3 regions of the Pseudomonas sp. EA_105y_Pfl2_R69 genome follow, and region 3 is predicted to be linked to each of the others. Evidence: riboswitches for the same ligand, from Rfam matches in the RefSeq annotation. Region 3 holds a riboswitch; each other region holds the start of a gene.
The links. A riboswitch is a leader RNA that binds a small molecule or an ion and turns the genes downstream of it on or off. The one in region 3 is predicted to bind cobalamin.
Positions count from the first base shown of each region.

Region 1: another riboswitch for cobalamin. It lies ahead of btuB (TonB-dependent vitamin B12 receptor); the one in region 3 lies ahead of AACY13_RS09685 (TonB-dependent receptor domain-containing protein).
Region 2: another riboswitch for cobalamin. It lies ahead of cobO (cob(I)yrinic acid a,c-diamide adenosyltransferase); the one in region 3 lies ahead of AACY13_RS09685 (TonB-dependent receptor domain-containing protein).

Region 1 covers NZ_CAXAOO010000009.1:133,158-143,608, forward strand. The annotation lists gene AACY13_RS21030 (DNA-J related domain-containing protein) at 1-194, opposite strand, end outside; gene ttcA (tRNA 2-thiocytidine(32) synthetase TtcA) at 292-1,116, shown strand; gene AACY13_RS21040 (DNA-3-methyladenine glycosylase I) at 1,159-1,830, shown strand; gene AACY13_RS21045 (NAD-dependent deacylase) at 1,922-2,680, shown strand; gene AACY13_RS21050 (C40 family peptidase) at 2,757-3,374, shown strand; gene AACY13_RS21055 (C40 family peptidase) at 3,523-4,047, shown strand; gene AACY13_RS21060 (O-methyltransferase) at 4,075-4,737, shown strand; gene AACY13_RS21065 (GFA family protein) at 4,823-5,170, opposite strand; cobalamin riboswitch at 5,316-5,704, shown strand; gene btuB (TonB-dependent vitamin B12 receptor) at 5,825-7,693, shown strand; gene AACY13_RS21075 (hypothetical protein) at 7,715-8,287, shown strand; gene AACY13_RS21080 (cobyrinate a,c-diamide synthase) at 8,305-9,600, shown strand; gene bluB (5,6-dimethylbenzimidazole synthase) at 9,600-10,247, shown strand; gene cbiB (adenosylcobinamide-phosphate synthase CbiB) at 10,244-10,451, shown strand, end outside.
Region 2 covers NZ_CAXAOO010000009.1:161,070-171,520, forward strand. The annotation lists gene AACY13_RS21180 (ZIP family metal transporter) at 1-307, shown strand, start outside; gene AACY13_RS21185 (spermidine synthase) at 365-1,048, shown strand; gene AACY13_RS21190 (hypothetical protein) at 1,055-1,393, shown strand; gene AACY13_RS21195 (CbtA family protein) at 1,456-2,148, opposite strand; gene AACY13_RS21200 (CbtB domain-containing protein) at 2,159-2,344, opposite strand; cobalamin riboswitch at 2,461-2,683, opposite strand; cobalamin riboswitch at 2,745-2,962, shown strand; gene cobO (cob(I)yrinic acid a,c-diamide adenosyltransferase) at 3,136-3,744, shown strand; gene AACY13_RS21210 (ABC transporter substrate-binding protein) at 3,744-4,739, shown strand; gene AACY13_RS21215 (FecCD family ABC transporter permease) at 4,736-5,764, shown strand; gene AACY13_RS21220 (ABC transporter ATP-binding protein) at 5,758-6,591, shown strand; gene AACY13_RS21225 (DUF1636 domain-containing protein) at 6,588-6,962, shown strand; gene cobW (cobalamin biosynthesis protein CobW) at 7,140-8,204, shown strand; gene cobN (cobaltochelatase subunit CobN) at 8,208-10,451, shown strand, end outside.
Region 3 covers NZ_CAXAOO010000003.1:65,027-75,477, reverse strand. The annotation lists gene AACY13_RS09695 (carboxyl transferase domain-containing protein) at 1-1,411, shown strand, start outside; gene dxs (1-deoxy-D-xylulose-5-phosphate synthase) at 1,506-3,413, shown strand; cobalamin riboswitch at 3,468-3,682, shown strand; gene AACY13_RS09685 (TonB-dependent receptor domain-containing protein) at 3,785-5,677, shown strand; gene AACY13_RS09680 (helical backbone metal receptor) at 5,743-6,540, opposite strand; gene AACY13_RS09675 (MFS transporter) at 6,683-7,099, opposite strand; gene ribA (GTP cyclohydrolase II) at 7,096-7,716, opposite strand; gene AACY13_RS09665 (retropepsin-like aspartic protease family protein) at 7,876-8,523, opposite strand; gene AACY13_RS09660 (substrate-binding periplasmic protein) at 8,541-9,269, opposite strand; gene AACY13_RS09655 (phosphatidylglycerophosphatase A family protein) at 9,287-9,817, opposite strand; gene thiL (thiamine-phosphate kinase) at 9,814-10,451, opposite strand, start outside.

The DNA of each region.
Region 1 (10,451 bases), on a different contig from region 3:
AGGGCGTTGAACAGCAGAAAGTGCGTGCGAAACAGCACCAGCTTGTCGGTCAGCGGCAGGTGGGGGATATGGCTGCAGTGGCGCTCTTTCAACTGCTGGATCAGCTGGTACTCGCCCAGGCCGGCCGGGGCGGCCAGCAGCAGTTGGTGGACGTGTTCGCAGAGGTCGAGGCTGGGGTCGAGATCATCGTTCATCGGCCGAGCCTAGCATTTCAACAACTGCGGGGTAGGGCGCACCGTGCTTTCTGCGTAAAATGCCGCACTTTCGTAAGCTTCCGGATTCCAGCGCATCATGGGCACCCTCTCGGTCAACCAGAACAAACTGCAAAAACGCCTGCGTCGCCAGGCCGGTGAAGCCATTGCCGACTTCAATATGATCGAGGATGGCGACAAGGTCATGGTCTGCCTGTCCGGCGGCAAGGACAGCTACACCATGCTCGACGTGCTGCTGCACCTGCAGAAGGTCGCGCCGATCAAGTTCGAGATAGTCGCGGTGAACATGGACCAGAAGCAGCCGGGCTTCCCCGAGCATGTGCTGCCGGCCTACCTGGAATCCATCGGCGTGCCGTACCACATCGTCGAGAAGGACACCTATTCGGTGGTCAAGGAAAAGATCCCGGAGGGCAAGACCACCTGCTCGCTGTGCTCGCGCCTGCGTCGCGGCACCCTGTACACCTTCGCCGACGAGATCGGGGCGACCAAGATGGCGTTGGGTCACCACCGCGATGACATTCTGGAAACCTTCTTCCTCAATATGTTCTACGGCGGCACCCTCAAGGCCATGCCGCCCAAGCTGCGCGCCGACGATGGGCGCAACGTGGTGATTCGCCCGCTGGCCTACTGCAGCGAGAACGATATCGAGGCCTACAGCCAGCTCAAGGAATTCCCGATCATTCCGTGCAACCTCTGCGGCTCGCAGGAAAACCTGCAGCGCCAGGTGGTCAAGGAGATGCTGCAGGAGTGGGAGCGCAAGTCGCCGGGGCGCACCGAAATCATGTTCCGCGCGCTGCAGAACGTGGTGCCATCGCAACTGGCCGACCGCAACCTGTTCGACTTCAAGAGCCTGAAGATCGACGACAGCGCCACCCCGCGCTTTGTCGATGTGATGAATTTGTAAGGGCACCGGCAAGCTGCAAGAGACAAGCACAGGCGAGGGGCGATGCGCGACTACAAATGGCTTAACGAGTACTGCCTGAACCGTTTCGGCTCGGCCGCCGAGCTGGAGGCGCGCCTGCCGCAGCCGCTCAGCGCCGAGGAGTTGCGTGCGATCAGCGACGACCGTTACCTGTCGGTGCTCAGCCTGCGGATCTTCCGCGCCGGGCTTAAACACAGCCTGGTGGATGCCAAGTGGCCGGCTTTTGAAGAGGTGTTCTTCGGCTTCGATCCGGAAAAGGTCGTGCTGATGGGCGGCGAGCGTCTGGAAAACCTGATGCAGGACGCGCGCATCATCCGCCATCTGGGCAAGCTCAAGAGCGTGCCGCGCAATGCCCAATTTGTCCTCGATGTGCGCCAGGAAAAGGGCAGCTTCGGCGCGCTGATCGCCGACTGGCCGGTGAGCGATATCGTCGGCCTGTGGAAGTACCTGGCCAAGCACGGCAGCCAGCTCGGCGGTCTGTCCGCGCCGCGTTTTCTGCGCATGGTCGGCAAGGACACCTTTGTCCCCAGCGACGACCTGGTCGCCGCGCTCAAGGCGCAGCAGATAATCGACAAACCGCCCACCAGTCAGCGAGACCGCGCCGCGGTACAGGCCGCGTTCAATCAGTGGCAGGCGCAGAGCGGCCGGCCGCTGTGCCAGCTGTCGATGATGCTGGCCTATACGGTCAATCATTGAACAGGTAGGGTGGATGGCGCTTTCTCCATCCACCTGTTGATGTGCCGGTGGACGACAAGAGCGTCGTCCACCCTACGTGGGAGCGCTTGAGATGGACGAGGTCATTGCCCGTGTCGCCCAGGCCATCGCAGCGGCCGAGCGCATCCTGATTATCACAGGTGCCGGGCTTTCAGCTGATTCCGGCCTGCCCACCTACCGCGGCCTGGGCGGCCTGTACAACGGCCATACCGCCGAAGGCCTGCCCATCGAGGCGGCGCTGTCCGGGCCCATGCTGCAGCGCGATCCGGCATTGTGCTGGAAATACCTGGCCGAACTGGGCAAGGCCTGCCTGGGTGCCCAGGCCAACGCCGGGCACCATGCCATCGCCGAACTGCAGCGCAGAAAGCCCGGCTGCTGGCTGCTGACCCAGAATATCGATGGCTATCACCGCGCCGCCGGCAGTCCGATGGAACGGGTGATCGAGATCCATGGCGAGCTGGCCCCGCTGTATTGCCAGTCCTGCGGGGCTGTCGACCCCGAACTGGCCGAACACCTGAACCGGCCGCTACCGCCCAGGTGCCGGCAGTGTGGCGGGGTTCTGCGCCCGCCGGTGGCGCTGTTCGAGGAAATGCTACCGGAGCCGGCCATCGCCCGCCTTTACGCCGAGTTGCGCCAGGGCTTCGAGGTGGTGCTCAGCGTCGGTACCAGCGCCAGCTTTCCCTATATCGTCGAACCCGTGCTGCGCACCCGTCAGGCTGGTGGTCTGAGCGTCGAAATCAACCCGAGTCGCACTGACTTGAGCGCCCTGGTGGAGGTCCATCTGGCAGGGCGGGCGTTAGATGTTTTGCCGAAACTGCTGAGTCACATTTAGAGCCATAGAATTTGCAAATCGATGCCATAGAAGGCATAGTCGCGCCCTTATAGAATTTATCGACACGGTCGTGCCCATGCTCAAACGCCTCGCACCCCTCGTGCCTCTCGCACTGACCCTGGTTCTGGCCGCCTGTGCCAACCATACGCCACAACCGCCTGCAGCCAACGCGGTTTCCCAGCAGCAGACCCATTCCGCCAAGCCTGCGACCGCCATTGCCGATGAGCAGGATGAACTTGCGGACTTCGCCGCCGACAAACCCTACGAACTGCCCCAGTTGGCCGACAGCATCCTGACCCATGGCTTGACCCTGGTGGGTACCCGCTATCGTTACGGCGGCAGCACGGTGAAGTCGGGTTTCGATTGCAGCGGCTTTATCGGCTACCTGTTCAAGGAAGAGCTGGGCATGCAATTGCCGCGTTCGACCCGCGAAATGATCAATATCGATGCGCCGCTGGTCGAGCGCGAAGAGCTGGAGCCGGGCGACCTGCTGTTCTTCAGCACCAACGGCCGTGGCCGGGTCAGCCATGCCGGTATCTATATGGGGGATAACCAGTTTATCCACTCCAGCAGCAGTCGCAGCGGCGGCGTGCGGGTCGACAGCCTGGAAGATCGCTACTGGAACCGCACCTTTCTCGAGGCCAAGCGGGCCCTGGCTTTGGCCCCGAGTGAGTCGGTCGCGCGCCACCCCTGAGCCGGTTCTGGGCTGCCGAAAGTGCTCGGCAGCCTTCGCCAGGGCTCATGTCGATAGTTTTCAACGACCTGCCGAGTAAAGCTAAAGCTTGCACTAGGGTGTGCAAGCCGGCAGAGTAGGGCGCATCCCGGCTCAGGATCGTTCGTCCATGACCGTTATCGCCCGTCTCGCCCTGTTTGCCCTCGCCCTGCTGCTCAGCGCCTGTGCGGCACGTGCGCCTACCCCGGCAGTGCAAGCGCAGATTCATGTCCCCCACGGCAGCCAGCAGGGCGGAGCCGAGGATGTGCTGTTCCGCGCCCTGGGCCTGGTCGGCACCCCTTACCGCTATGGTGGCAATAGCCCGGCGGGCGGCTTCGATTGCAGCGGTCTGATCGGTTACGTCTACCGTGATGCCGCCGGTATCAGCCTGCCGCGTTCGACCCGCGAGCTGATCGGCATGCGCGCCCCGGTTGTCAGTCGCGACCGCCTGCAAAGCGGCGACCTGCTGTTCTTCGCCACCAATGGCGGTCGCCAGGTCAGCCATGCCGGCATTTATGTCGGCGACGGCCGCTTCGTTCACGCGCCCTCCAGCGGCGGAACCGTGCGCCTGGACAGCCTGAGCAATAGTTACTGGCAGCGCACCTACCTGGATGCCAAGCGCGTGTTCAGCGGTGAACTGGCACGCAACCCCTGACAGCGGTCATTTGCAGAGGGAGTTGGCATGACCAACCAGACACTCAATCTCGATTCCGCCCTGTATCAATATCTGCTGGATGTGTCCCTGCGTGAAACACCACTGCTCAAGCGCCTGCGCGAGGAAACCGCGCAGTTGAGTATGGCGCGTTGGCAGATTGCTCCTGAACAGGGTCAGTTTATGGCCTTGCTGGTGCAGTTGACTGGCGCGCGGCTGATTGTCGAGGTCGGCACCTTTACCGGTTACAGCGCCCTCTGCATGGCCCAGGCCATGGCTGAGGATGGTCGGTTGATCTGCTGCGATATCCCCGGCGACTACAACGCCACCGCCGAGCGCTACTGGCGTGAGGCCGGCCTGGCCGAACGTATCGAACAGCGCCTGGCCCCGGCCCTGGAAACCCTGGCCGCGCTGGAAGGCGAGGGCCTGGCGGGGCAGGTCGACCTGATCTTTATCGATGCCGACAAGGCCAACTACCCGGCCTATTTCGAGCAGGCCCTGGGGCTGCTGCGACCGGGAGGCCTGATCCTGTTCGACAACACCCTGTGGAGCGGGCGCGTACTTGAGGTCAACCCCGAGAGCGCCGACACCCGGGCGATCCAGGCGCTCAACCTGGTGCTGCACGATGATCCGCGCATCGACCTGTCGCTGCTGCCGCTGGGCGACGGCCTGAGTCTGTGCCGCAAGCGCTGACGGCTATACCGTGCAAGCCCCTGCGGCGTTAGGCCCGCTGCATTCAAGCGCGGGGCGATTGGGCAGCCTTCCTCCTTCTTATGGCCTAGAGCGCTCGTCCATCGAAGTGACTGACGGGCACGGCATCCAGGTCGATGCCTTCCAGGCAACGGATATTGATCGCCGCCACGCGCTTGCCTTCTGGGTCGCGGCCTTCGCCGAAGGGATGGATGCCGCAGGTCGGGCAGAAATGGTGCTGAATCACATGCTTGTTGAAGCAGTAGGTGGCCATCTGGCTTTGCGGTGTGAGCAGCGTCAGTCGATCGTGGGGGACGAACCACAGCAGCGCGCCCTTGCGCTGACAGATCGAGCAATTGCATGCCAGCGCCGCGTCGAGCTGGCCTTCCACCTCGAAGGCCACCTGGCCGCAGTGGCAGCTGCCTGAGTATTTCATGGGGGTTCTCCTGTACGGGCAAGAGCTGAAAGCTTAGACCCGGTTTGGCCGGACGCGGTCCTTATCCGTTGACGTCCACGCCACGGGTCTCTACCCTGCGCGGCTTGCAACAGGTGCCCCCACGCAGAGGGCCTGCCCACGATCCGCTACGCGTTCGTGAACAGGCCTCGGCGTGCCAGGGGTGAAACAGGGAAGTCGGTGCGCTGCGCTTCACGCCAGCAATTCCGACGCTGCCCCCGCAACGGTAGACGAGTCAAACCAGCGCTTTTCAGCCACTGTGCTCTAGGAGCCTGTCGGACTTAACACTGTTCTGCTGCGGAAAATTCGGATTCGGCCATTTTTGCCGCTCTTTCTCGTTAAATAGCTAGCTATTCGCCTCGAAAGATCAACAAAACTGACTCGAACCGGACTTTCCCTCGCTACGAACGGTCAAGCCCGACAGGCTCCTCGCATGGGAAGGTGCGTCTGGTCGCGATCTGAACCCTCAGTTCGCCGCTCGTAAGCCCGGAGACCGGCCTGCTGCAGTCCATGGCATCGCGGAGGGCGTTGTCTGGCGTATGGGCTGTCGCCTCTGCGGCGCTTGTGCGTCTTCGTTCTCCGTATGCCTTTCCCAGCCTTGGTCGCCCGGGTGAGTGCGACGGAGCATACGACGCGATGAGTAAGACCCTGTTGAAGCCGATGGCGCTGCTGTGCGCCATGGGTTGTTTTCCCCTGGCCCATGCCGCCAGTCCCACCGAGTTGCAAGATCAACTGGTGACCGCCACCCGTACCGCGCAAACCGTCCAGGAGAGTCTGGCGGCGGTCACGGTATTCGACCGCGCCCAGATCGAGCAGAGCCAGGCGGCGTCCCTGCCCGAGCTGCTGAAGAAAGTGCCGGGGGTGTCCTTGTCCAACAATGGCGGCCCAGGCAAGAACACTGCGCTGTATATGCGCGGCAGCAATTCCAACCATGTGCTGGTGCTGATCGACGGCCTGCGGGTCGGTTCGGTGTCTTCCGGCGGCGCGGCCCTGCAGGACCTGCCTCTGGAGCTGATCGAGCGGGTCGAGGTGGTGCGCGGGCCGCGCTCCAGCCTGTATGGCTCGGAAGCCATCGGCGGGGTGATTCAGATCTTCACCCGCAAGGGCGACGGCGAGGGGGCCAAGCCGTTCTTCTCCGCCGGCTACGGCACCCATGACAGTTACAGCGGCAGCGCCGGAGTGACCGGAGGCGGTCAGCAGGGCTGGTACAGCCTCGGCCTCAGCGGCCTGGATACTGACGGCATCAACGTCAAGCAGGTCGGTGCCAGCGGTTATGAAAACGATGCCGACGGCTTTCGCAGCCTATCCGGGACGCTGAGCGGCGGCTATCGCTTCGACAACGGCCTGGAGCTGGATGGCAATCTGCTGCGCAGCAAGTCCCACAGCGACTACGACCAGGTCAACAGCATGCGCACCTCTGGCTTTTCCGCCAACTCCGATGGGGTGCAGAGCGTGGTCGGCGGGCGGGCGCGTTTTGCCCCGCTGGAGCCCTGGCTTGTCACACTGCAGGCCGGGCGCGGCGAAGACAAGGCCGACCATTATCAGGACGGCGACTTCAACTCGCGTTTCGACAGTCGCCGCGACAGCCTGAGCTGGCAGAACGATCTGCGCCTGGCCGACGGCCACAGCCTGACCCTGGGGGGCGATTATCAGCGGGATGAGGTCAACGGTACTGTCGCCTATGCCATGGAAAATCGTGACAACAAGGGCGCATTCGCCCAGTACCTCGGCGAGTACGAACGCCATGACTGGCAACTGTCCCTGCGCCGTGACGACAACGAGCAGTTCGGCCGCCACGACACCGGCAATATCGCCTGGGGCTATGCCCTGAACGAGGCGCTACGGCTGACTGCCAGCTACGGCACAGCATTCAAGGCACCGACCTTCAACCAGCTGTATTACCCCGGCTTCGGTAACCCGGACTTGCAAGCCGAGGAGTCGCAGAGCCTGGAACTCGGCCTTGCCGGGAAGCACGCCTGGGGCCATTGGGCGGTGAACGCCTACCGCACCGAGATCGATAACCTGATCGCCACGGTGCGGGTCAACGGCATCAGCCAGGCCCAGGGCGTCGACCAGGCGCGTATTCGCGGCCTCGAATTGCTGATCGGCAGCGAACTGCTTGGTTGGCAATGGAACGCCAACTACACGCTGATGGACGCGGAAAATCGCTCGCAGCGCGCCAGTCGCACCGGCATTCCCTATTACGGCAAGGAGCTCAATCGGCGGCCGAGCCAGCTGTTCAACCTGGATATTGACCGTGCCATCGGTGCCTTCAGCGTCGGTGCCAGTCTGCATGCGCAGAACTCCACCTACGACGACCTGGAGAACCAGCGCGAACTGGCCGGCTTCGCCACCCTCGACCTGCGCGGCGAATACCGCCTGAACCGTGAGTGGCGTCTGCAAACGCGGGTGGCCAACCTGCTGGATGCCGATTACCAGACCGCCGAGGGCTTCAACCAGCCCGGCCAGGCGGTTTATTTCACTGTGCGCTACCAGGCGCTTTGATCGAGCCGAGAGGAAATCCCGATGCTCAAGCTTTCCCCCCGCGCTCAGTTGGCGATTGGTCTGACCCTGGCGCTGCTGATGGCCATGACCCGTGGTCAACATTTCGCGACGGTCAATCTGCCCAGCGCGTCCTGGGCGGTGTTCTTTCTTGCCGGCGTATTGCTGCGACCGCGCTGGGTATTTCCGGCGCTGTTTATCGAGGCCTCGCTGCTCGACTTCGCGGCGGTGCAGTGGTCGGGCATCAGCGACTGGTGCCTGTCGCCGGCTTACTGGATGCTGCTGCCGGCCTACGGCTCGCTGTGGCTGGGCGGGCGGCTGTATGCCGGTTGGCAGCGCGATAATCTGAGCAGCCTGGCACTGCTGATGGCGACGGTGATGATCGCCGCCCTGGTTTGCTACCTGTTTTCCGGCGGCGGTTTTCTGTATTTCTCCGGGCGTTACCCGGAGCCGAGCCTGGCGCTGCTGGCCGAGCGTATCGGCGTTTACTACCCGCGTTACCTGGCCAGCCTGGCGCTCTATGTCGGCCTGGCGGCGCTGCTCTATACCGGCGTTCGCGCCGCGGGGCTAGCGTCGCGTCACGAGGCCCGGCGGTGAGCGAGCCTGTACCTGGCCTGCGCCACTGCCCGGCATTGCTGATCGCCGCACCGGCGTCCGGCCAAGGCAAAACCACGGTCACCGCAGCCCTGGCGCGGCTGCATGCACGTCAGGGCAAGCGCGTACGGGTGTTCAAGTGCGGACCGGATTTTCTCGACCCTATGGTGCTCGCCCAGGCCTGCGGCGCGCCGGTGTATCAGCTCGACCTGTGGATGGTCGGCGAGGCGGAGAGCCGGCGCCTGCTCTGGCAGGCGGCGGGGGAGGCCGACCTGATTCTGATCGAGGGGGTGATGGGCCTGTTCGATGGCACGCCGTCGGCGGCCGATCTGGCGCGGCGCTTTGGCGTGCCGATCATGGCAGTGATCGACGGCCAGGCCATGGCCCAGACCTTTGGCGCGCTGGCCCATGGCCTGGCGACCTTCCAGGCGGACCTGCCGTTTTCCGGGGTGCTCGGCAACCGGGTCGGCAGCACACGGCATGGCGAGATCCTGCGCGATGCCTTGCCGGCCTCGATTCGCTGGTACGGCGCGTTGCCGCGCAGCGCCGAGGTGCAGTTGCCGAGCCGCCACCTGGGTCTGGTCCAGGCTGGCGAACTCGCCGACCTGGATGCCCGCCTGGATGCCGCCGCCGATGCCCTGGCCGCCAGTGCCGATACCAGCCTGCCGCCGCCAGTCAGCTTTGCCGCCCCCGAGCAGGCAAGGCCCGCGCGCTTGTTGGCCGGCGTGCGTATCGGCGTGGCCCGCGACAGCGCCTTCGCCTTTCTCTACCAGGCCAACCTGGATCTGCTGTGCGAGTTGGGGGCCGAATTGCAGTTCTTCTCGCCCTTGAGCGACAGCCAGCTGCCCGAGGTGGACAGTCTCTATCTGCCCGGCGGTTACCCCGAATTGCACCTGACGCAACTGGCCGCCAACCAGGCCATGGCGCAGGCGATTCGCGCTCACCACCAGGCCGGTAAGCCGATCCATGCCGAGTGCGGCGGCATGCTCTACCTGCTCGAGCAACTGACCGATCAACAGGGGCGCAGCGCCGTCATGCTCGGTCTGCTCCCGGGCCAGGCGACCCTGCAACCGCGCCTGGTGGCACTGGCCCTGCAACAAGCCGAATTGCCTGAAGGCAGCCTGCGCGGCCATACTTTCCACCACTCGGCCCTGAGCAGCGTCCTTGAGCCCATCGCCCGGGGCGAGTGCCCTAACTACAGACGCACGGCCGAAGCGGTCTACCGTATCGGCCGGCTAACGGCGTCCTATATCCATTTCTATCTGCCGTCCGCGCCGAGCGCGGCGGCTGCGCTGTTTCTACCCGGTGAGCCTTGATGAACCAGCAGGCCTTTAGTCCCGAGGAGCGTGCCGCGGTCTACCGCGCCATCGCCGAACGCCGCGATATGCGCCATTTCAGCGGCGGCGAGGTGGCTCCCGAGGTACTGGCGCGCCTGCTGGAAGCTGCGCACCAGGCCCCCAGCGTCGGCCTGATGCAACCCTGGCGGTTTATTCGCATCACCCGCCCGGCCTTGCGCGAGGCGATTCACGGCCTGGTGGAGGAGGAGCGGGGGCGCACCGCCGAAGCGCTGGGCGAGCGCAGCGATGAATTTATGCGGCTCAAGGTCGAGGGCATCCGCGACTGCGCCGAGCTGCTGGTGGTGGCCCTGATGGACGGCCGCGAGGCCCATGTGTTTGGCCGCCGTACCTTGCCGGAAATGGACCTGGCGTCACTGGCCTGTGCGATCCAGAACCTCTGGCTGGCCGCCCGCGCCGAAGGGCTGGGCATGGGCTGGGTGTCGTTGTTCGAACCCCAGGCCCTGGCGGCTCTGCTCGGCATGCCGGTCGGCAGCAAGCCGCTGGCGGTGCTCTGTCTGGGGCCGGTAGAGGCCTTCTATGATGCGCCGATGCTGGTGCAGGAGGGCTGGGCCACGCCACGGCCGCTCAGCGAATTGCTGTTCGAGAACCAGTGGGGCACAGCATGAGCCTGGTTCTCAGCACCTGCGCCGGGGTCGCCCTGGATGCGCTGTTTGGCGAGTCCAGGGGTTGGCATCCGCTGGTGGCCTTCGGGCGTCTGGCCGGGCGACTCGAACAACGCTTCAATCCGGGCGGACGCGGTTGGCGTAGCCATGGGGTGACGGTCTGGTGCCTGGCGGTGTTGCCGCTGACCCTGCTGACCTGGCTGCTGA
Region 2 (10,451 bases), on a different contig from region 3:
GCCGGAGGGCTTCAATGCCTACCGCGAGATACATCGCGCCAGCAGCTACAGCCGCAAACGTCTCCTGATGCTGTTCGCGGCAGCGGCATTGCTTGGACCGCTCGCGGGCGTATCCGGTTATTTATGGTTGGATGATTCGCCACAAGTGGTTGCCGCGGTGATGCTGTTCGCCGCTGGCGGCATTCTCTATTCGGTGTTCCAGGATATCGCCCCGCAGGCCAAGCTGAACAAGCATTGGGCACCGTCGCTCGGTGCGTTGCTGGGCTTCATGCTCGGTATCGTCGGGCATATGCTGACTGGGGGCTGAGGCGCGACTGCTGTATCGTGCGCTACCCGATCGCCTCCACTGCCCGACGAGACCGCCATGAAGCGCTTTGTATTGCTCGACACCGCCCCGATTCCCGATGGTTCGGGAGCGCTTTGCCTGTTCGAATATGGCGAGGATTTTGTGATCAAGATCGCCGGCGGCGATGGCGGTCAGTTGATGAACACCCGCATGCACGGCTCGGAAGACGCCCTGGCGGCGATTCCCTGCAAGAAGGTCGCCGGGCGGCCGGATTCACGGGTGCTGATCGGCGGTCTGGGCATGGGTTTCACCCTGGCGGCGGCCTTGCAGAACCTCGGCAAGACCGCCGAGGTCGAGGTCGCCGAACTGGTGCCCGGGGTGGTGGAGTGGAATCGCGGCCCGCTGGGCGCGAAGGCCGGTTATCCGCTGCTCGACCCGCGTACCCGGGTAATTCAGGACGATGTGGCCAACTGCCTGAAGAACGCCGGGCAGCGCTACGACGCGATTATGCTGGATGTCGACAACGGCCCCGAGGGGCTGACCCAGAAGCGCAATAGCTGGCTGTATTCGGCGCAGGGGTTGCAGCATTGCCACCAGGCGCTACGGCCCAAAGGCGTGCTCGCGGTATGGTCGGCCAGCGCCGACCGGCAGTTCTCCGACAAGGTGCGCAAGGCCGGTTTCAAGGTCGAGGAAGTGCAGGTCTACGCCCACGGCAACAAAGGCACCCGGCATACCATCTGGATCGCCGAGAAGATCAAGTAAAGGTCCATGAGCGATCTGTTGCAGAGGTTTCTCGATTGTTGCCAAGCGGTGCTGCGCGGCGATGCGCAGGTGCTGGAACAACTGCGCGCCCAAGGCTTCAGCTGTGAGCCGGGCCATTGGACGTTCGGCCTGGCCGAACTGCACCGTTATTTGGATGCGGGGCAGGGCATGGCTTATCGGCTGTGGCTCAAGCAGTTGTACGCCAGCGATATCAACACGCGCCTGCGTGAACTGGGCGGCGAAATCGCCATAGTCGACAACCGCGGCAAGGTCGACGCAAGCCTGTATGGCCTGCGTCGGTTACCGTGCGCTGAACCCCGTAGCCCGGATGAAATCCGGCGGTGATGTGCGGGGCTTTACATCTTCCCGTATTGCATCCGTGCTACAGAAAGCGCTCACCGGCCTGTTCAGCTCGCCTGTTGCCCACGGCTGAACAGCCAGGCGCTGATCAGGCCGAGAGCGGCCCAGAACAGCGCATTGACCAGCAGCGAGGTAAAGATAAAGTGCTGGCTCAGGGCTGTCGGGACCAGGCTTTCATGCACTTCGGGCTGCGGTGCACCGACCAGGTAGGGCAGGGGCAGCAACAGCAGGCCGAGGACGCGCAGCCACCACTGCCCGCCGAACGCCAGCAGGGCCAGACCTGCGGCGGTGCTGGCGGCCGTGCCGACCCACCAGTATTGGCGCAACGTCAGCTCGGCTGCGGCGGTGCCCGGCAGTTCCGGCGGCAGGCCGATAGCCGGTGCCAGGCTGAAGGTGGCAAAACCTGCCAGGCCCCAGAGCAGTCCCTGCCAGGTACGGCCCGGCGCGCGCAGGCTGTAGAGGCCGGCGAGCATCAGGGCGAAGCCTACCGCCACCACCAGATTGCTCAGTCCGGTGAACAGGGTGCGCTGTGCGCCATCCTGGGGTGCCCAGGCGTCCGCGTCATGATGATGATCATGGGCCGCATTGGCGGCATGGCTGTGTTCGGCTACCGGCTCGGCGCTTTCATAGGTTTCCGCCTCGAGAATCAACGGTGTGACCCATAGGCTCTGCATCAGGGTCAGCAGTAGCGCGGCCAGCAGCCCCGCAAAACCTGCGGTTTGAGCGATTCGCTTGATCATTGTCGAATCCTCAGTGGCAGGGGAAAGCGGCGCTGTGGCGGGCGTCGTGGGCAGCGTTATGCAGGACTTCCATCGGCGCGAAGCCGGCGCAGAAGATCAGCGCGGCACCGAGCAGGCAGCTGCCGATGGCGAGGATCAGGCGTTGGGACAGGGGCAGGGCAAGCGCGGGGCTGGCGGACAGCGTGCTGGTGGACATGTTTGAACCTTCCTGGGAGTCGAAAAACGGCCACGCGAGGAAGGGAAGCAGCACAAAAGCGGGCGAGCGCGGACAGCGGAACGAACCCGATTTCGGCGCGCCCCGCCCACCGCGGGTTGCCAAACAGGTTTCAGGCCGGTCTCCGGGCTTGCGACGACTGTCGGTTGGACAGTGGAGGTCGGCCTTCCCATGTCCTAGGACACAGTGGCGATGACGACCTTGCGTACGCTTACCGTTGCGGGGGCAGCGCCGGACTCGCTCGACCTTGCGGATCGAACCCACCGGCTTCCCGTTTCACCTCGCGCCATGACGCGAGACACCTGAAACAGCCCGCTAGCTGACCATGATGCGCGAAGTCCGTCAACCGCGGCGAATTGCCGGAAGGTGCCGACTGCGCTACCCTGCCGGCCAACGAACAGGTGCCCCGTGCGCAATCGCGCTACGGGCTGAAACGGGAAGTCCGGTGACCTCTGGGAGTAATCCCTTGAGTATTCCGGCGCAGCCCCCGCTGCTGTAGAACCTGACGAAGCCGCCACACGCCACTGGGCCAACCGCCCGGGAAGGCGCGGACTTCGGATGAAGGTGAGCCAGAAGACCGGCCTGATCGAAACAAGGTGCGTACCCCGGGGTGTGGGTGGTTGCCGGTGCTGTTGCATGCCCGCGTTTCGGGCGGTCTTCCCTCAGTAGTCGTCATCAAGGGTTCGATGCCTGTGCATCGCGCCAGCTCCCCGCGGTTGCGCTCGATCCGTCGCCCTGCGCGATGGTTTTTATGCGGCTGCGGAGTGCGACCCATGATCGATGATGAGAAAAAACAGCGCCATGCCGAGCGCATGCAGCGCAAGAAAGCCGTGGTCGATGCCGGGATCGAAAGAGCCCAGGAAGAGCGCGGCATAGTCGTGCTGATCACCGGCAACGGCAAAGGCAAGACCACCTCGGCCTTCGGCACCCTGTATCGCGCCCTGGGCTATGGCCATCAGGTCGGCGTGGTGCAATTTATCAAGGGCACCCAGGCCTCCGGCGAGGTCACCTATCTGCGGCAGAACGCCGCGCAGGTCGCCTACCACGCCATGGCCACCGGTTTTACCTGGGACACGCAGAACTGGGACGCCGACAAGGCCGCCGCGGACGAGGCCTGGGTGCATGCCGCACGCATGCTCGCGGACCCCAGTCTGAACCTGGTGCTGCTCGATGAGCTGACCTACATGCTCAAGTACAACTACCTGGATGCGGACATGGTGATCGAGACGATCCGCGCCCGGCCGGCCGGCCAGAGCGTGATCGTCACCGGCCGTGCGGCCAAGCCCGAGCTGATCGAACTGGCCGATACGGTCAGCGAAATTCGCGACGTCAAACACGCCTACAACGCCGGCGTCAAAGCCCAGGCCGGCATCGATTTTTGATGCCCCGCGTGCGCGTCCTGCCGCTGCTGTTGCTGCTGTGTGCCCCGCTGGCCGGGGCCGGGGCCGCGGCCTTGCCGACCGTGGTCTCGACCAATCTCTGCGCCGATATGCTGGCGTTGAGCCTGGCCGCGCCCGCGCAGCTGCTCTCGGTGTCGCGCAAGAGCCAGGACCCGCGGATTTCCTCGATGGCCGAACAGGCCCGGGAGTTTCCAGCCAACGACGCCACGGCGGAAGAAATCATCGCCCTGCACCCGGATATCGTCCTCGCCTCGCGGCGCTGGCAGGCGCATAACCAGGCCGAATTGCTCAAGCGTCACGGCATCAAGACGCTGGTGGTGCCTTACCCGACCACCTGGCCGCAGATATTCGACAGCACCAATTGGGTCGCCGGGCAGATCGGCCGTGAGGCCGCCGGCAACGAACTGGTTGCCGATGTGCAGGCCCGCCTGGCGCGTTTGCAGCAGCGCCCGCGGCCGCTCAGCGCGCTTTATCTGCGCGCCAACGGCGGCAGCGCCGGGGCCAATACCTATGTCGATACGGTGTTCCAGGCGGTGGGCTTGCGCAATCACCTGGCCAGCCTCGGCCGTTCCGGCTGGAGCCGCTATGCCCTCGAAGACCTGGTCGACAGCCCGCCGGACGTCTTCGTCAGCGCCGATATGCTGATCGACAACGGCTACGCTAAATCCGCCTATTCACGCCATCAGCGCCTGCAACAGCTGATGGCCACGCGTCCGGTGCTGAGCATCAGCGGTAACCGTTGGGGCTGCAGCGACTGGCAGTTGATCCACGCCGCCGAAGAGCTGGCCGCGCAGCTGGATGCCCTGAGCCTGGCCAGCAGGCCGTTGAAAAACGTAGGCGAGGCAGCCGAGGCTAGGCAAAAACAGGCGAGGAAGCGGAGTTTACGGGTTGTAAATGAGCATTCCGAGCCTGTTTTTAACGACGCATCGGCAATGCAGGTAGTTTTTCAACAGCCTGCTAGCGAGGCGCAGCCATGAGTCGGATTGCCCCGAGCCTGCTCAATCTGCTGCTGATGCTGGCCTTGCTAACGCTGTTGCTGCTGTCGCTAAGCATCGGTTCGGTGCCGCTGGCCCTCGGCGATATCGGCCGCGCGCTGCTGTCCTCGGCGGCGACCGGTGCGGACCTGGCCGATGTGCGGGTGCAGCAGCAGGTCATCGTCAACGAGATCCGTTTGCCGCGGGTGTTGCTGGCGATCCTTGTCGGCATGTCGCTCGGCGCGGCTGGCGCGGCGCTGCAAGGCTTGCTGCGCAACCCGCTGGCCGAACCGGGATTGCTCGGGGTCAGCTCCAGCGCCAGCCTGGGCGCGGTGCTCTGCCTGTATTACGGCCTGAGCGGGTTGAGCGCCTGGCTGGTGCCGCTGTCGGCGATGGGCTGCGCGGCCCTGACCACCCTGGTGCTCTATGCCATCGCCCGGCGCAGCGCGAGCAACCTGACCCTGATTCTCTGCGGCGTTGCGCTGTCGTCGCTGGCCGCGGCGCTGACCTCGCTGGCGATCAACCTGGCACCCAATCCCACCGACGTGCAGGACATCGTGCTGTGGCTGATGGGCTCGCTGAGCGACCGCAGCTTCGCCGATATCCGCCTGTGCCTGCCGTTTATCGCCGCCGGCCTGTTGTTGCTGTTCGCCTGCGGCCCGCAACTCGATGCCCTGACCCTCGGCGAAGACGAGGCCAGCAGCCTCGGCGTCAACCTGCCGCGCCTGCGCGTGCAGATCATCGTCGGCACCGCCTTGTGCGTCGGTGCCAGCGTCGCGGTGACCGGGGCTATCGGCTTTATCGGCCTGGTGGTGCCGCACCTGCTGCGCAAGTGGGTCGCCTACCATCCCTCGCGCCTGCTGCTGAGCAGCGCCCTCGGCGGCGCGGTGTTGCTGCTGGCGGCGGATATCCTGCTGCGCCTGGTCAGCGGCGAGCAGGAGCTGATGCTCGGCGTGGTCACGGCGATGATCGGCGCGCCGTTCTTTCTGCTGCTGGTGCTGCGCCAGCGACTGGCATCGCCATGCTGAGCCTGAATGAAGTCTGCGTCGAAATCGACGGCCGCCGTCTGGTCGAGCGGGTCTCGCTGGACCTGCGCGCCGGCGAACTGCTCGGCCTGATCGGGCCCAACGGTGCCGGCAAGAGCAGCTTGCTCAAGGCCCTGGCTCACTTGCTGCCGTATCAGGGCGAGATTCGCCTGGATGGCGAGCTGCTGAGCAGCCTGTCGCCGCGCGAGCGCGCCCTGCGCTGCGCGTACCTGGGTCAGGGCGACCAGAGCAGTTGGCCGCTGCACCTGCGCGACTATGTCGCCCTCGGCCGCCTGCCGCACCGCGGCAACTGGGGCCTTACGCAGCGCCTGCGCAGCGACGACCAGGCGGCTATCGATCAGGCCCTGGCGCAGATGCGTCTGGGCGAACTGGCGCAGCGGCGTTTCGATCAGCTGTCCGGCGGCGAGCGCGCCCGCGCGCGGCTGGCCCGCGCCCTGGCGGTCGGCAGCCCGCTGTTGCTGGCGGACGAACCGGTGGCGGCGCTCGATCCCTTCCACCAATTGAACGTGATGCAACTGCTGCGCGAGCAATGCGCCCAGGGCAAGGCGGCGCTGGTAGTGCTGCATGACCTGACGCTGGCCAGCCGCTTCTGCGACCGCATCCTGCTGCTCGACCAGGGCCGGGTGGTCGAGTGCGGCACCACCCGCCAGGTGCTGACGCCAAAGAACCTGCAGCAGGTCTACCAAGTCCAGGCGATGCTCGGCGAGCACCAGGAGCAGCGCTTCGTACTGCCCTGGGCCTGCCGCCCGCAAACCCCGCAATCTCAGGGCGCGCAACCTCAAGACTTCAAATTTCAGGAGCAACCATGACCACCACGCTGCTGCTCTGCGAAACCTGCGGCCAGGATGCCGACATGCCCAGCGCCACGCGCAAGGGCGAATTGTTCGCCGCCGAGGTCGAGGGGCTGTTGCAGGCGCAATTGGCCGCCGGCGCGCCGCCCCTGACGATCAAGCGCACGCGCTGCCTGATGGCCTGCCAGCGGCACTGCACCGCCGTGCTGCAAGCGCCCGGCAAGATCGCCTATGTGCTCGGCGACTTTCAGCCCGAGCGCGAGGCGGCCGAGGCGCTGCTCGATTACAGCCGCAAGTATCAGCAGTCGGACACCGGTCAGGTGCCGTTTCGTACCTGGCCGGCCGGCATCAAAGGCAAGTTTGTCGCACGCATTCCGCCGCTCGAATAAGAGGATGTTTACAAACTACTACGCTCGGTCATGCGGCGTTGAACTCAGCCTCAAAATGCTCATGTACAACTCGTACACTCCGCTTTTTCGGCTGATTTCGCCTTGCCTGACCATCGCTCGCTACGTTTGTAAACACCCTCTACGCGCGGCTCATTTCATATCAATTGGAGCAGTCCCATGTTGGCCAAAATCCCCGTCACTATCGTCACCGGCTTTCTCGGAAGCGGTAAGACCACGCTGCTGCGGCATATTCTCGAGAACGCCAACGGCCGGCGTATCGCGGTGATCGTCAACGAGTTCGGCGAGCTGGGCATCGACGGCGAAATCCTCCGCGGTTGCGGCATCGGCTGCGACGAGGACGGCCAGGAGGCGGCCGGCCAGCTCTATGAGCTGTCCAACGGTTGCCTGTGCTGCACCGTGCAGGAGGAGTTCTATCCGGTGATGCGCGAGCTGATCGAGCGCCGCGGCGAGCTCGACCATATCCTTATCGAAACCTCCGGCCTGGCGCTGCCCAAGCCGCTGGTGCAGGCCTTCAACTGGCCGGAAATCAAGAATGCCTGCACCGTCGATGCGGTGGTGACCCTGGTCGACGTGCCTGCTACAGCCGCCGGTCTGTTCGCCGCCAACCCCCAGGCGGTCGACGACCAGCGCCGCGCCGATCCCAATCTGGACCACGAATCGCCGCTGCACGAGCTGTTCGAAGACCAGCTGTTGGCCGCCGACCTGGTGGTGCTGAGCAAGACCGATCTGGTCGAGCCGGCAGCTGTCGAGCAGGTTATCGCCCTGGTACGCGAGGAGTTGCCGGCCCAGGTCAAGGTACTGGCCAGCGACCGTGGCCGCCTCGATCTCGATCTGATCCTCGGTCTGTCCCATGCCTCGGAAGAGAGCATCCACCTGCGCGAAAGCCATCATGACCATGGCGACGATGAGGAACACGATCACGACCATGACCAGTTCGAGTCGGTGGTGGTCAAGCTGCCTCGGGTCGATCGAGAGCGCCTGCTGGCCTGCCTGCAAGAGCTGGTCGAACAGCACAGAATCTTCCGCATCAAGGGCTTCGTCGCCCTGGCGGACAAGCCGATGCGCCTGGTGGTGCATGGCGTTGGCCAGCGTTTCGACAGCTACTTCGACCGCCGCTGGCAGGCCGAGGAAACGCCGAGCACTCACCTGGTGTTGATCGGTCAGGAGCTGGATGCCGAGGTGCTGACCCGCGCCCTGCAAGCCGCCGCGATCGAGGCCTGACCCATGCACATGTTGTCGGCGCTGCCCGGTGGGTATATCGACGAAAGCGGGGCGACCATCACCGTGGTCGAGCAGGACCCGGCGGATATCGTCATCCTCAGCGCCGCCGACACCACCCTGGCGTTGCTGGCCGCCGCCTACCCGCAGGCGCAGCCCGGCTGCGAAGCGGTCGCCTACCCCTCGGTACGGCTGACCAACCTGCTGCACTTGCGGCAGAACGCGTCCATCGACCTGTATCTGGATCAGGTGCTGCAACACGCCAAAGTCGTAGTCATCGACCACCTGGGCGGTGAAAGTTACTGGCCCTACGGCACCGAGCAGGTGGTGGCGCTGTGTCGGCGCAAGGGTATCGCCCTGGCGATGTTCTCCGGCGACATGCAGGAGGATCCCAACCTGATCGGCCAGAGTACGGTGGAAGCGGACTGCTGCCATACGCTTTGGCGCTACCTGCGCGAGGGCGGCGCGGCCAATGCCGGCGAGTTGTACCGCTTTATCGGTGCGCGCTTCTTCGACCTGCCCATGCCCGCGCGGCCACCGCGGCCCTTGCCGCCGGTAGCGGTGTTCCATCCGCAGCAGGCCGATGCCTCGGCCGACAGCTGGCGCGAGCAGTGGGTAGCAGGCGCGCCCTGCGTGCTGGTGCTGTTCTATCGGGCGCATCTGCAGGCGGGCAACACCCAGGTGTTCGCCGAGCTGTGTACGGGGTTACTGGCCGAGGGCCTGAATCCGTTGCCCGTCGCGCTGCTCTCGCTGAAGGACGGCTTGTGTCTGCAGACCCTGCGCGAGCTGTGTGCTGAGCATGAAGTCGCGCTGATTCTCAACACCACGGCGTTTTCCCAGTCGGCGATGGACGATCCCGGCGATCACGCTCTGGCCGGCGATATTCCGGTGCTGCAACTGATCCTCTCCGGCGGTAACGAGCAGAGCTGGCGCGCCGATCCCCAGGGCCTGCAACCGCGGGATATGGCCATGCATGTGGCGCTGCCGGAAGTGGACGGGCGCATTATCAGCCGGGCGATCAGCTTCAAGGGCCTCGGCCAGCGCTGCGAACTGACCCAGAGCGATGTGGTGCAGTACCAGGCGTTGGCCGACCGTATCGCCTTCGTCAGCCAACTGGCGCGGCGTTGGTGCCGGCTGCGCAGTCTGGCCAATCCGGACAAGCGTCTGGCCCTGGTGCTGGCCAACTATCCGACCCGCGAGGGCCGCCTGGGCAATGGCGTCGGTCTGGATACCCCGGCCTCGGTGATCGAGATTCTCCGCCGCCTGCATCAGCAGGGCTACGGCGTCGACGACATTCCCGCCGATGGCGATGCGCTGATGCGTCTGCTCAAGGAGGGCGTGACCAACGACCCCGAACAATGGGCGCTACGCCCGGCGCGGCAGAGCCTGGCGTTGGCCGACTACCTGGCATTTTTCGCCACGCTGCCCCAGGCCAACCGCGAGGCCATCAGCGAACGTTGGGGCGCTCCTGAGCAGGACCCGATGCTGCGCCAGGGCCGTTTTATGATCGCCGGCGTGCGCTTGGGCCAGGTGTTTGTCGGTATCCAGCCGGCGCGCGGCTACCAGCTTGACCAGAAGGCCAACTACCACGACCCGGACCTGGTGCCGCCGCATTTCTACCTGGCCTTCTACCTGTGGTTGCGCCAGAGCTGGGCCAGCGACGCCATCGTTCACGTCGGCAAGCACGGCAACCTGGAATGGCTGCCGGGCAAGAGCGTGGCGCTCAGCGAGCAGTGCTGGCCGGAGCTGATCTTCGGCCCCATGCCCCATCTGTATCCCTTTATCGTCAACGACCCGGGCGAGGGCACCCAGGCCAAGCGCCGCGCCCAGGCGGTGATCATCGACCACCTGATGCCGCCGCTGACCCGCGCCGAAAGCTACGGGCCAACCCGCGATCTGGAACGCCTGGTCGACGAATTCTACGAGGCGCTAAGCCTCGACCCGCGCCGCGCCGCCTTGTTGCGCAAGCAGATACTCGCGTTGATCGTGCAGCACAACCTGCACGCCGACCTGGGCCTGGAAGCGCCCGCCGACGAGGAGCAGGAGCAACTGCTGCTTAACCGCACCGACAGCTACCTCTGTGAACTCAAGGAAAGCCAGATCCGCGACGGTCTGCATGTGTTCGGCCGGTCGCCGCAGGGGCGCCTGCAACGCGACACCCTGCTGGCCCTGGCCCGTCATGGCGTCGGCGACGGTCTGGGCAGCAATGCCAGCCTGGTGCGCGCGCTGGCGCAGGATCTGCTGGCGGAT
Region 3 (10,451 bases):
CAGCGAGTACGGCGCACTGGCGGTTGCTGCGCAACGGCGTCGGCGCTCGCTGGAGGAGCTGATCGAACAGAGTCCGGCCGACGGCCTGGTGGCCGGTACCGGCACAGTCAACGCCGAGGTGTTCGGCAGCCAGGCGGCGCGCTGCCTGGCCATCGCCTACGACTACACGGTGTTCGCCGGCACCCAGGGGATGATCAACCACAAGAAGACCGACCGCATGCTCGGCCTCGCCGCCCAGTGGCGCTTGCCCCTGGTGCTATTCGCCGAAGGCGGTGGCGGCCGCCCCGGCGATAGCGATTTCGTCGGCGTGGCCGGGCTGGACTGCCATACCTTTGTCGGCATGGCGCGGTTGTCCGGACTGGTTCCGACCGTCGGCATAGTCTCCGGGCGCTGCTTTGCCGGTAACGCCGCCCTGCTCGGCTGCTGCGATGTAATTATCGCCACCGACAACGCGACTATCGGTATGGCCGGCCCGGCGATGATCGAAGGCGGCGGCCTGGGCAGCTTCAAACCGGAGCAGGTCGGTCCGGTCAGCGTGCAGGGGCCGAATGGGGTGATCGATGTGCAAGTGGCCGACGAGGCCGAGGCGGTGCGAGTGGCCAAGCAGTACCTGAGCTACTTTCAGGGCGCACTCAACGACTGGGACTGCGCCGACCAACGCGAGCTGCGCCACTTGATTCCGGAGAACCGCATGCGGGTGTATGACATCCGCCAGGTGATCGACACCCTGGCCGACCGCGACTCGGTGCTGGAACTGCGCCGCCAGTTCGCGCCGGGGCTGATCACCGCCTTTATCCGCATCGAGGGCCAGCCGTTCGGCCTGCTGGCCAATAACCCCGCGCACCTGGGCGGGGCCATCGACGCGCTGGCCGGCGACAAGGCCGCACGTTTTATGCAGCTGTGCGACGCCTTCGATATCCCGCTGCTGTCGCTGTGCGACACCCCCGGCTTTATGGTCGGCCCGGAGGCGGAAAAACAGGCCACGGTGCGCCATGTCTCGCGCATGTTCGTCGCGGCCGCCAGCCTGAGCGTGCCGTTCTTTACCGTGGTGCTGCGCAAGGGCTACGGCCTCGGTGCCCAGGCCATGGCCGCTGGTAGCTTCCACTCGCCGCTGTTTACCATCGCCTGGCCCAGCGCCGAGTTTGGTGCCATGGGTCTGGAAGGTGCGGTGCGCCTGGGCTTTGCCAAGGAGCTGGCGGCCATCGAAGAACCCGCCGCGCGCCAGCAGCTGTTCGACAAGCTGGTGGCCAAGGCCTACCAGAACGGCAAGGGCATCAATATGGCCAGCTTTCTCGAGATCGATGCGGTGATCGACCCAGTGGAAACCCGCGCCTGGCTGCTCCGTGGCCTCAACGCCACACCCAGGCCGGCAGCGCGTGAAGGCAAAAAGCGCTCAATTGACACCTGGTAATCCGCAGGATGCCGGCCGGACCGAACCATGTTTGGGCAGTTTCTGGCGCTTCGGGTAAACTGCCGCATCTTTTATACCTATAACGATCTGCCTGATGCCGACGACCTTCCACGAGATTCCCCGTGAGCGCCCGCTGACGCCCCTTCTAGACCGTGCCAACACGCCGGACGAGCTACGCCGCCTGGGCGAAGCCGAGCTGGAAACCTTGGCCGACGAGTTGCGCCAGTACCTGCTGTATACGGTTGGGCAGACCGGCGGGCATTTCGGCGCGGGCCTCGGCGTGATCGAGCTGACCGTGGCCCTGCATTACGTCTTCGACACCCCGGATGACCGTCTGGTCTGGGATGTCGGCCATCAGGCCTATCCGCACAAGATTCTCACCGGCCGCCGCGAACAGATGGGCAGCCTGCGGCAGAAGGACGGCATCGCCGCCTTCCCGCGCCGCTCGGAAAGCGCGTACGACACCTTTGGCGTCGGCCACTCCAGCACCAGCATCAGCGCAGCGTTAGGCATGGCCATCGCCGCCAAGCTGCAGAACAGCAAGCGCAAGGCGGTAGCCGTGATCGGCGATGGTGCCTTGACCGCCGGCATGGCCTTCGAGGCCCTGAATCACGCCAGCGACGTCAACGCCAATATGCTGGTGATCCTCAACGACAACGACATGTCGATCTCGAAGAACGTTGGCGGCCTGTCCAACTACCTGGCCAAGATCCTCTCCAGCCGCACCTACGCCAGCATGCGCGAGGGCAGCAAGAAAATCCTCTCGCGCCTGCCAGGTGCCTGGGAGATTGCGCGCAAGACCGAGGAACACGCCAAGGGCATGCTGGTGCCCGGCACCCTGTTCGAGGAACTGGGCTGGAACTATATCGGCCCGATCGACGGCCACGACCTGCCGACCCTGCTCGCCACCCTGCGCAATATGCGTGACCTGGAGGGCCCGCAATTCCTCCATGTGGTGACCAAGAAGGGCAAGGGCTTCGCCCCGGCCGAGATCGACCCGATTGGCTATCACGCGATCACCAAGCTGGAGGCGATCAACGCGCCAGCAGCGCAACCCAAACAAGCCTCTGGGCCGAAATACTCCAGCGTATTCGGCCAGTGGCTATGCGATATGGCCGCGCAGGACCCGCGCCTGGTCGGCATTACCCCAGCGATGAAGGAAGGCTCGGACCTGGTGGCCTTTAGCGAGCGCTATCCCGAGCGCTATCTCGACGTCGCCATCGCCGAGCAGCACGCCGTGACCCTCGCCGCCGGCATGGCCTGCGACGGTGCCAAACCGGTGGTGGCGATCTATTCGACCTTTCTGCAGCGCGCCTATGACCAGCTGATTCACGACGTGGCCGTGCAGCACCTTGATGTGCTGTTCGCCATCGACCGTGCCGGCCTGGTCGGCGAAGACGGCCCGACCCACGCCGGTAGCTTCGACCTGTCCTACCTGCGCTGCATCCCCGGCATGCTGGTGATGACCCCGAGCGATGAAAACGAACTGCGCCGCATGCTCAGCACCGGCCACCTGTTCGACGGCCCGGCGGCGGTGCGCTACCCGCGCGGCAGCGGCCCTAACGCGACTATCGAACCGGGCCTGCAGCCACTGGAAATCGGCAAGGGCATCGTCCGCCGTCAGGGCCGCCAAGTGGCTCTGCTGGTGTTCGGCGTACAGCTGAGTGAGGCGCTTAAGGTCGGTGACAGTCTGGATGCGACGGTCGTGGATATGCGCTTTGTCAAACCCCTGGACGAGCCCCTGGTACGCCAGCTGGCCGCCAACCACGAATTGCTGGTCACGATCGAAGAGAACAGCATCATGGGCGGTGCCGGTAGTGCGGTCGGCGAGTTCCTCGCCCGCGAGAATATCCTCAAGCCGCTGCTGCAGCTGGGCCTGCCGGACTATTACGTCGAGCACGCCAAGCCGAGCCAGATGCTCGCCGAGTGCGGCCTGGACGCTACCGGCATCGACGCGGCAGTGCGCCAACGCCTGGCCGACCTGATAGGCGACAATCAGTAGCAAGCCAGCCGTCAGAGCGCATTGCTTTACCCTCCGCACCGGCTTAAGGTGCGCGACGTTTTATCTGTCCGAGGTCGCTGCCAAACCAGCAGCGTGAAAAGGGAAGCAGGTGCGCCGCTGTCGACTCGACAGCCGCAAGGCCTGCGCTGCCCCCGCAACGGTAACCGACAGCGCGCAAGCGCAGCCTTTCTCAAAGACCACTGGGTTCGCCTGGGAAGGTGAGAAAGGCAGTCGGCAGCCCGGAGACCTGCCTCGGCGTGAAGTGACTGGTGTTGCGGAGGGCATCACCGTCAAGCGCTGGCTAACGCCTCCCTGCCCGGTGCTTGTCCCTGCCCTCCTCGAAAGTTTTTCTGTCTTTTGAGGATTCTTCAATGAAATTGTCCCGTCTTGCCCTGGCTGTGGCGCTGCTGCCGCTGGCGGCCCATGCCGATCAGGCCAGCAGCCACGCCGACTCACTCGAGTTGCAACCCTTGATCGTAACCTCCGGGCGGCAAGCCGAATCGGTCCGGCAGGCGACGGCTGCAACCACGCTGTTTACCCGCAAGGACATCGAGCGCCTGCAAGTGCGCAGCGTGGCGGAGCTACTCGAGCGCGTCCCAGGCGTCAGCGTCAGCCGTACCGGCGGCGCGGGTAGCCAGACCGGCCTGTTTATGCGCGGCACCTCGACCGCACAAACCCTGGTACTGGTAGACGGCCAGCGTATTTCCGCCGCCTCCAGCGGCACCAGCAGCCTGGAATTTCTCAGCCCGGAGCAGATCGAGCGGGTAGAAGTGGTGCGTGGCGCACGCTCGGCGCTCTATGGCTCGGATGCCATCGGCGGGGTTGTGCAGATTTTCACCCGTCAAGGCAGCGGCGACGGACTCAAGCCCTACGTTCGCCTTGGCGTCGGCAGCAACCAGACCTTCGAGCGTAGCCTTGGCCTGTCCGGCGGCGACGGGCAAACCCGCTTCAACCTGGGTGCAGCACTCGATGAAACCCAGGGCATCGATGCCACACGCGACAATTTCGGTGCCAATGGCGATGACGATGCCTACCGCAATAAATCGCTGAGCCTGAACGTATCGCACCAATTCAATGACGACCTGAAGATAGGCTTCAGCGCCCTCGACCAGCGCGGCCAGTCCGAGTTCGAGGACATCTTCAGTACCTCGCTGCCCACCACCGACTTCCAGCTCAGCAGCCTGTCCAGCTATATCGACGCCAACCTCGGCGAAGCCTGGAACAGTCGCCTGGAAATCGGTCACAGCGAAGACAAGCGTGATACCGGCAACGATCAGCCACACGCCAGCGCCGACGCGTTCTACAGCTTCAACACCTACCGTGACTCGGTCAACTGGGTGAATACCCTGACCCTCAATGAGCGCCATCAGCTGCTGCTGGGTGCCGATTGGTATGAAGATCGAGTGACGGGTAGCGAGAACTTTACTGAGGACTCGCGCTGGAATCAGGCGGCATTTATTCAGCACCGCTACAGCGCCGAGCATTTCTCAACCGAACTGGGCCTGCGCCATGACAAGAACCAACAGTTCGGCAGTGAGAACAGCTGGAACGCCGCGCTGACGGTACCGTTCAACACTGCCAATGACCTGATCCTGTCCTACAGCGAAGGCTTCCGCGCACCGACCTTCAACGACCTGTACTACCCGGACTTCTGTTTCAGCGGCTTTTGCTTCCCTAGCGCCAATCCGGACCTCGAGCCGGAAACGTCCAAAAGCTACGAAGCCCAATGGCGCAGCCGCTACAGCGAAACCGGCGCACTGGAGCTATCGCTGTACCGCATCGATCTGCAGGACGCGATTGTTCTCGACCAGAACTTTATCCCGCAGAACGTCCAGACCGCTCGCATAAATGGCTTCGAGGCCGCGCTCAAGCAAGAGCTGTTCGGCTGGCAGGGCAACCTGGCACTCGCCCTGATCGACCCGCGGGATCGCGACACGGGCCACACCCTCGCCCGCCGCGCCAAACGCACGCTGAGCCTGGACCTGGATCGCCAGTTCGGTGAGTTTGCCGTGGGTACCAGCTGGCGCGCAGTCAGTGGTCGCTATGACGATGCCGACAACACACGTGAGTTGGGTGGTTACGGCCTGCTCAACCTGCGCGGCAAATGGCAAGCCAGCGAGGAAGTGGCCTTCGACCTGAAACTGAACAATCTCTTCGACAAGGACTATGCCGAGGCGACCTACAGCACAGCCAACGGACGCTTCGGCTACAACACCGAAGGCCGCACCGCGCTGTTTGCCGTGACCTGGACGCCTCAGCTTTGAACCGTCAGCTAGGCGCTCAATAGACTGAACCCAAGAAAAGCCCCGCCGTAACGCGGGGCTTTTTCTCAGTGCGCCTTGCTCAATACCTCACACAGACGCTCGAGCGCCCCCAGCATCTGAAAGCTCGGCCGTTCCAGGCCGGCATCCGGCACCAGCCACAGCTGTTCGCGCTCAACCGCGGCGACGCCCGGCCAGCTGCGCCAGGCCTCCAGCTGCCCCTGCACACCGGCCAGGATCACCTCGGGATTGCGCTCAAGCACCGCCTCCACGCTGACCTGCGGCGCAGGCAAGGTAAGCTCGGCAAAGATATTCTCCGCCCCGCAGACACCCAGGGCGTCGCTGATGATCTGCTGGCCGCCGATGGTATACAGCGGGACATCCCAGATCTGGTAGAACAGCGCCAGCGGCTGCTCGCGCCGATAGCGCTGGCGCAAGGCGGCCAGCCCCGTATTGAACTGTTGCTGCAGCCGCCGGCCCTGCTCGGCACGGCCGACGCGCGCGCCGATCTCGACGAAGTTCTCCGCCAGGTCGGCCAGTTTGCGCGGTTCGGCGATCAACAGGGCAATGCCCAGGCGCTGCAATTGCTGGCGCTGGGCGCTGCCGATGCTATCCGGCCAGAGCAGTACCAGATCGGGCTGCAGCTGGAGCAGGCTTTCCAGCTCAAGCTGGCCATAGCGGCCCACCGAAGGCAGCTGCGCCACCGCCGCCGGGCGCTCGCCGCCGTCGAGCAGGCCGACCAGCAAGTCGCCCGCCTCCAATTCCAGCATGATTTCGGTCAGGGACGGTGCCAGGCTGACCACCCGTTCGACCGCCGCGGCCGGGCACGCCAGCAACAGCATCAGGCACAGAGTGGTGGCGCGCATTAGCAGGCCGCTTAAGAACGTTTCCGAGGCAGCCGAGGCAAGGCGAAAGCGGTAGAGAACGCGGAGTTTACTGTTGTAAATGAGCATTTCGAGACCGGTTTCAACGCAGCATCGGCTACGCAGGTAGTTCTGCAGCGACCTGTTAGCCGAGTTGGCGAGGTATGCGGTAGAGATACAGCAGCACCACGCTGGACAGCACCAGGAGGATCAGGGGAATCGCCTCCAGCCCGGCGAACACCGCAAACGCGGCGATCCAGGCCGGCAGGCCGGCACCGAGGAAGGCGGTACGCCGCACGCGCGCCAGCTCAAGCCAGGCATCGTGCTCGGCGGGGGTGTCGAGGGCTTTTTCAGTGGCCACCAGGGCGCGCTTGTAGGCGCTGAACAGCGGCAGGCTGACAAACATCGAGGCGACCCCGGCGATAAACAGCGGCATGGTCAGCACGCCGGTTTGCTGGCCCGCGCCGAACAGCAGGTTGAGCACGAACAGCGGTGCCAGGGTCAGCGCCAGCTGCCGCCACCAGGCCAGCGCCAGACGGCGGCGCACTTCGCTGCGGGTCACAGGCTCTCCTCGACCTCGCCCTGGTGCAGGCTGCCGAGCATATGCCCGAGCTTGCCGGCCTTGGTCGCGAGGTACTTCTTGTTGTGCGGATTGTGGTCGATCTGCAACGGCACCCGGGTCGCCACATTGATGCCCATATCGCCCAGCGCCTTGACCTTGCGCGGGTTGTTGGTCATCAGCTTGAGCGCTTTGATCCGCAGGTGCTCGAGCATCGGCAGGCAGATCGCGTAGTCGCGCTGGTCGGCCCCGAAGCCCAGGCGCTCGTTGGCCTCCACGGTATCGGCACCGCCGTCCTGCAGCTCGTAGGCGCGGATCTTGTTGAGCAGGCCGATGCCTCGGCCTTCCTGACGCAGGTAGAGCAATACGCCGCGGCCTTCGCTGGCAATCGCGCGCAACGCCGCTTCGAGCTGAAAGCCGCAATCACAGCGCAGGCTGAACAGCGCGTCGCCGGTCAGGCACTCGGAATGCAGGCGCCCCAATACCGGCTCGCCATCGGCCACATCGCCATAGGTCAGGGCGACGTGTTCCTTACCGGAGGCCGTTTCGAGAAAGCCATGCATGGTAAACACGCCAAAGGGCGTAGGCAGCTGGGAGGCGGCGACGAACACGACGGGCACCGGATGCTCCTAAGAAGAGAAATGAACGATAAATTCAGGCGGGCATTGTAACAGCAGGCCCCGCCAGCGGGTCAGTCTGAATTACCGATGATAAGGATCGAACCTGCGCATGGCCGGGGCTCGAGCCGTGTCCCGGACGCTTGCAGCACGCGGCGGCCCTCAGTACTTCGATTCCAGCACCAGCATGTCCTGCTCGACGCGCCAGCCAATCCGGCCGAGAAAGCTCATGCCGAGCAGGGCTTCGGTGGGCGAACCACCCTCCAGCACCACGGCGTCGACGCCCAGCACCTCCAGTTCGCCGACCTTGACCCGGTCCAGGCTGACCTGCCAGCCGCGCACCGTACCACTGGCCGTACTGACCTGCAGCGGCCTGCCGCTGACCCGGTAATCGATACCCAGGCGACGGGCATGGCCATCATTCAGGGCGATCGAAGTCGCCCCGGTATCGACCAGGAACTGCACGGACTGGCCATTCACCGAGCCGGCAACCCAGTAATGCCCGCCGATGCCCTTGGCGATGCTGAGCTGCTTCTTCACCGGCGCGGCAAAGCCTTCGCTGTATTCGCGACTCAGCCCATAGCTGCGCTCCACACCCTCGACGCGCAACACCGCGCCACGGCTGTCGGCACTGACCACCTGCACCCCACCGGGACCGGTCTGGCCAACCTTGACCAGCTTGCGCTGGCCGTCGACATTCAACACCGCCGCGCCCGGGAAAAGCCCCACCACCCGCACCTGGGGGGCGGCCCAGACGCAACTGGCGGCCAGCAGCAGCCAGCCCAAACTAAACAACTTGATACCCTGCATACGGCTTCTCATGACGATTAATCGAAGGGATAGGGCTGCTGCCAGCGGGCGAAGACCTCACGCAAACGGTCCTCCGCCTGCAACAGCGCCATGCGCCTGTCGTAGAGTTCGGCCAGCGCCCGGCCCCGCGGGTTATCGGCAAAGCCCAGATAGATCGGCAGCGCGGTCAGTTCGGTCGAGCGGTAACGTTCGGGAGCCCCGGTCGTGGCCAGCACATCCTCGACCTCGGTCAGCGCATCGATATAGAAATCGGCATGACCGAGGTCGAGCATGCCCAGAATACCGCTACGACGCAGCACTTCGTGGTACTGGCGCAAGTTTGGCAGATAGCGCTCGTACTCATAACCGCGAATCCACACCAGACGGAACTCGCCGAGGGTGGCCAGGCTGGGCAGCGGCCGGTCCGTCAGACCGAGAGCGACAATCTGATCGGCGTCGTAGGGCAGACGCGGGTAGAACACCCCGTCGTCGACTTCGTTGAGGTAAGAGCCAAGCCAGGCATCCGCCTCGCCGCGCTGCACCAGGCCGATGGAGCGGGTGTAGGGCACGCTCTGGATCTGCAGCGTCACACCGGCCGGTTCGAAGACCAGACGCATGATGTCCCAAGCCAGACCCGAGCCATCGGCATGGGTATGCCCTTCCCAGACTTCGCTGGCAATACGTACCTGTTCCGGCAGCGGGGCATTGGCCTGCACGGTGCAACAAGCCAGTAGAGCGACGAGCAAGATCCAACACCTGCGGCCCATGCGCCACCTCTCAATGATCAGCCCGGCAATGCCGCCGCCACGCCATTGGCCCAGCCCCAGACACACAGCTGCAGGGCAAGCCAGGCGAACACGCCGGCCAGCACGTCATCCAGCATGATGCCGACACCGCCATGCACGTGCCGGTCGATCCAGCGAATCGGCCAGGGCTTGAGGATGTCGAACAGGCGAAACAATAAAAAGCCTAGCAGCAACCATCCCCAACCGTCGGGCACCAGCCAGAGGGTAATCCACATGCCGACCATTTCGTCCCAGACGATGCCTTCGTGGTCATGCACGCGCAGGTCGTCGGCCACCTTGCCGCACAGCCAGACGCCGAACAGCATGGTCACGCCCAGCATCAGCCAATACCCCCAGTCCGGCAGCATCTGCCAGAGCGGGATAAACGGCAGCGCCACCAGCGAGCCCCAGGTTCCCGGGGCCTTGGGCAGGGTGCCGGAACCGAAGCCGAAGGCCAGGAAATGCCAGGGATTGCGCCAGACCGAAGGCGGAACGAACTCGGCAGGCACTTGCTTGGGATGATCGGTCACGAGGAGGTTCCAAAATGTTGGTAGCCGCTCTGGGGCGACTGGATAGGCGTGCCGTCGGCATCCAGCAGGTGCACACCCTGCCCCGCCTCGACACGCCCGATCACCCGCAGCGGCCAGCCTGCGGCCTGCAGCTGCGCGAGATGTTGAGGCGGCAGGGTAAAGGCCAGCCGATAGTCATCGCCGCCGCTCAGGGCAGCCTGACGGGCAGCGTCGAGGCCCAGCCAGGCCTGCAAGACCGTCGACAGCGGCAGCCGCTCCTGCTCGATCAGCAGCGCCACGCCCGAGGCGGCCGCGAGATGCCCGCAATCGGCCAGCAGGCCATCGGAAATATCCAGCGCCGCCGTGGCTTTGCCGCGCAGCGCCAGGCCCAGATCGAGCTGCGGCAGCGGCGACCAGTAACGCGCCAGCAAGGCCTCGGCGACGGCCGGCTCGGCCTGACGCTGGCCCAGCACCAGGGGCAAGGCTCCCGCGCCATCACCCAGCTCGCCACCGACACAGAGCAGATCGCCGACCTGCGCGCCGGCACGGGTCAACGCCTGGCCCGCGGGCACACGGCCGAACACCGTCAGGGTCAGGCTCAGCGGGCCACGGGTGGTGTCGCCACCGATCAGGCGGATGGCGCATTGCTGCGCCA